2 regions of the Alkalimarinus alittae genome follow, and region 2 is predicted to be linked to the other one. Evidence: predicted binding sites of a transcription regulator. Region 2 holds the regulator's gene; the other holds the start of a gene.
What was found. Region 2 encodes sigma-54, which starts transcription at its own class of promoters, with help from an activator protein. Its sites were predicted from a motif close to GTTGGCACGNNNNTNGNNT; they were not measured.
Positions count from the first base shown of each region.

Region 1: the regulator sigma-54 is predicted to act here: its motif matches at 1,036-1,054, upstream of NKI27_RS08175 (PEP-CTERM sorting domain-containing protein).

Region 1 is NZ_CP100390.1:1,792,857-1,795,029, reverse strand. Features, by position in the region: gene NKI27_RS08180 (FAD-dependent oxidoreductase) at 1-791, opposite strand, end outside; cyclic di-GMP riboswitch class I at 1,085-1,166, shown strand; gene NKI27_RS08175 (PEP-CTERM sorting domain-containing protein) at 1,179-1,811, shown strand; gene NKI27_RS08170 (FMN-dependent NADH-azoreductase) at 1,863-2,173, opposite strand, start outside.
Region 2 is NZ_CP100390.1:3,130,164-3,132,336, reverse strand. Features, by position in the region: gene hpf (ribosome hibernation promoting factor) at 1-33, opposite strand, end outside; gene NKI27_RS14220 (RNA polymerase factor sigma-54) at 294-1,820, opposite strand; gene lptB (LPS export ABC transporter ATP-binding protein) at 2,008-2,173, opposite strand, start outside.

The DNA of each region.
Region 1 (2,173 bases), 1.3 Mb from region 2:
ATTAAGGTCACTTTTGCTTTTACTGCCGCCGCAATATAAGAAGACACTAAACCACCTGCTCCGGCACCAATCACAATTAAGTTACGGTCGAACGTTGAGGGCTTTGTCCATTTTTCATACACTCGTTTTGCTTGAAAGATAGCAATAATCTTTTTGGCTATTAAAGGGAAAATACCGAGCAAAACAAAAGAGAATAGCAACGCAGGCGATAAAATCCCCGACAAGCTATCGATTTGCGCTAACTGAGTACCAGCATTGACGTAAACAATGGTTCCGGCCAACATACCAATCTGACTAACCCAATAAAAGGTAGCCGCTTTAATGGGGGTTAACCCCATGAGCAAGTTGATCAGAAAGAAAGGGAAAACAGGCACTAAACGAAGCGTAAACAAATAAAAAGCACCTTCTTTTTCGATGCCTTCATTAATGGCTTTTAACCGATCACCAAATTTGGTTTGTATCGTTTCTTGCAAAAAGTAGCGTGACGCTAAAAAGGCTAACGTCGCGCCCATCGAACTGGCAAAAGAGACTATGACCGTACCCCAGAGTACGCCAAATAAAGCGCCTGCGGCTAATGTCATCACCGCTGCACCCGGCAATGAAAGCGCGGTCACTAAAACATAAACAGTTAAAAAACCGAAGGCGACCAAAAGCGGCGACTCTGATCGCCACACTTCAAAATCACTCAAGCCATTCTTTAAGCCGTCTAATGTCAGTAGGCTCTGAAGGTCATAACTAAAAAATAAAACAATAACGACCGCGATTAAACCTAGAATTATGCCTTTTTTCATCTTTATAACCTTATCAAAGGACCAATGAGCTTCAGTGTAACTGCTACTTTAACCCAACACACAAATAAAACGGTGGATGTTAACGAAATTTAAGCTTCAAACGAAAAAATTTTCTTAATGCATCGCTTACACTGCTCCGCGATAAAATTCATACAACGGTTTCAATGTCGACATTACTTACACAAGTGATCGACTTATAGAAAGCCAAAAAATAATAACCACAATAGATCAACGCCTTATTCTTTCTGGCATATTGATTGCCTTTTAGTAGCCCGAGAGATTCATCTCACAATTACGTTAATCGCCAAACCTTTCGCAAGAAGGGGACGGAAAGCCACGGGCCTAAATAATAACAAAGGCAGCCGGGTTACAAGAAGGAGCATAACTATGATTTATCGATTAATTAGCAGCGCTCTCATTTCAATAGCCTTGAGTTTTAGTGCGAGCACATTTGCAATGCCCACACTAGATTTTGACGTTGATGGCGCAGGTTCATCTGTAGACTCAAGCGGCATTACTTTGTGTTCGGGTTGTACAACCAACCTTACACTTGCGTCTGGTTTAGATAGCGAAATATTTAGTTTAGCCGCCGGCGATAGTTACACCTTTGATTTTTTTAACGCTGACCTTTATGGTCCTGCGTCCGGTTGGGGTGCCATCGGTGGGGTAGTCGAAGCGACACTCGCCTTTTCTTCTCCTGGTGCAGTTGATGCAAGCGGAACCGGACTTGGCGGAGCTGCTTGGGCTTGGGTGTTTGGCTGGGGCGGTGTGGGAGGATTGACCTTCGACCTTTCAGGACAACCTAGCGACATCACCTTAGGTGACGGCTCAATATTTGGTGTTGAGTTTTCTGCGGTAAGCGATTCTTGCGGTGGAAAAGGTTGTACATTATCTCAAACAATACAAGCGACCATAACCGCTAAAAACGTTGTTGCTTCCGTTCCAGAGCCTTCTACAATTGCTCTAATGTGCCTTGGTTTAATGGGGTTAACGTTAACTCGAAACAACACTAAAGCCTAGGCTTTAGTGTTTGTAGGTCGGACTCGCAGCCGACCTACAAACCCGCTACCTTTAGCCTAATGCGCTAACCAACTCCAATACCTGTTGGCGAGCGTTGTCTAAAGACTTCTCTTTAGACGCCTCCCCCAAATTCAAACCTTCTGCATAAATAAACTGCACATTTTTTAAACCAATAAATGCTAAAAATGTCTTCATGTACTCTGTTTGTGTGTCTGCAGGCATTCCTTGATAAACCCCTCCTCTCGCCGCAAGAATGTAAACAGGCTTATCGTCTAATAAACCTACAGGTCCGTTTTCGGTATATTTGAAAGACACACCCGCTCGTGCCAAGTGATCAAAGTACGACTTCAAGACCGATGGAA
Region 2 (2,173 bases):
ATCAACGTGGTGTCCTGTAATATTCAATTGCATGTTTCGCTCCTGATGTCGTTATTTATATTCCTTGTAACGTTATATCAAAACACTCGATAATCGTTAACAAGAAACAGAACTTCATTACTTTCGTTTCACACTTTACTTTTTCGTAACACTTTTCTTTCTTTATACTGCTTTAATTGAGTCGCCAAACGTTCAGTAGGAATTAACGTTATGTTTAATTGATCTTAGCATATCAATAGGGCAATTTATTGATCCGTAACCGTTTAATTTTAAATGTTTATCACTAATGACTGCTATATGAGTCGTTTACGTTCATTCGATGGCGGAATTGACATTGCCTCACGGTATTTTGCAATGGTTCGCCTAGCTACTTTTATGCCTTGTTCGTCAAGAATAGTCGCAATTTTGCTATCACTTAATGGCTTTTTCGCTGACTCGGCTGCGACTAGCTTTTTAATGATCGCTCTAATTGCGGTTGATGAGCATTCTCCACCCGAAGCGGTGCTTACATGACTAGAAAAGAAGTATTTAAGCTCAAATATGCCTCTAGGTGTATGCATGTATTTTTGTGTTGTTACTCTCGAAATAGTCGATTCATGCATTTCAACCGCTTCAGCAATGTCATGCAAAATCAACGGTTTCATCGCTTCTTCACCGTGATCTAAAAAGCCTTGCTGGTGTTCAACGATCTTACTCGAAACCTTCAGAAGAGTCTCATTACGACTTTGTAAGCTTTTGATAAACCACTTGGCTTCTTGCAACTGATCTTTTAAATAGGTGTTGTCAGCACTGCTATCTGCACGCTTAACGAGAGATGCATAACCTGAGTTGACGCGTATCTTTGGCGCTATCTCAGGGTTAAGCTCAACCTTCCACCGGTCATTGACTTTTTTAACGACCACATCAGGTATAACATATTCAGGGGTGTCGCCACTGATCTCTTCACCGGGACGAGGGTTGAGTGACTGAATAAGTTTTATGACCAGCTTTAAGTCGGATTCTTTAATACGGCTACGTCTTATGAGTTGAGCGTAGTCTCGATTACCTAGTAAGTTAAGGTAGTGGTTAATAACTAGCTTTGCCTGAGGAAGCCAAGGCGTTTCGCTGGGCAGTTGATTGAGTTGTATCAGCAAGCATTCTTGAAGATCTCTACTGGCAACCCCGGGCGGGTCAAAATGCTGTATGCGCTTGAGAACAGCTTGTATTTCATCCAGCTCTACTTCGTGCGCGTCTATTTCATCTTGATACGATTCGGTAAAGCCCGATAATATTTCTTCTAGCGTACTGGAGAGGTAGCCGTCAGTGTTAATAGAGTCAATGATTGACATGCCTATTAACTTGTCGACATCAGACATTGGCGTTAGGTTAAGTTGCCATAGCAGATGGTCTTGCAATGATTCGCCTACGCTGTTTCGAGACTCAAAGTCACTATCTTCTTCTGGCGCAGGACCCGAAGGCGCGTTGTTAGGGTATATATCGTCCCAAGCTGTATCGACGGGCAAGTCATTAGGTATGCTATCTGACCAGTCCTCCGAGTTCATAATATCTTCGGAACCTTGCTCAGCAGGCGTCTCTGTTGCAGTGGCGGTCAAATCTTCTGAAGTACTCTGTGTATTTGAATCTGATTCGGCGTTAGAGTCGGTGCTTTCTGAGCTGTTTCTATCGTCATCAGAAACTTCCAACATAGGGTTTGACTCAAGGGCTTCTTGAATCTCCTGTTGAAGGTCTAGAGTAGAAAGCTGCAGTAGGCGTATTGCCTGTTGCAGTTGAGGGGTCATCGTCAGCTGTTGGCCAAGCTTTAGCTGAAGTGATGCTTTCATGACCATGTATTATTTTCCGCCTTATACAAAAACATCAATGAACAAGGTCTCCCTATTATTACGTCACTCAAATAGACTGTATACGTTTTAGTGTAAACCACTTCTGAGTGCGTTGTTTTATTATTTACTATTAATAACATTCTAGTAAGGAGATCTAAAAATTAGTAGTGATTGCCGAGATAAAGGGTCACAATTTAAATTCATCCCCTAGGTATACATCTTTAACCTGCTGGTTTGATAAAACGTCTTCAGCTGTTCCTGAAGCAATAATATGTCCATCGCTCACGATATACGCTTTCTCACAAATATCAAGGGTTTCCCTGACGTTATGGTCGGTTATTAAGACGCCGATG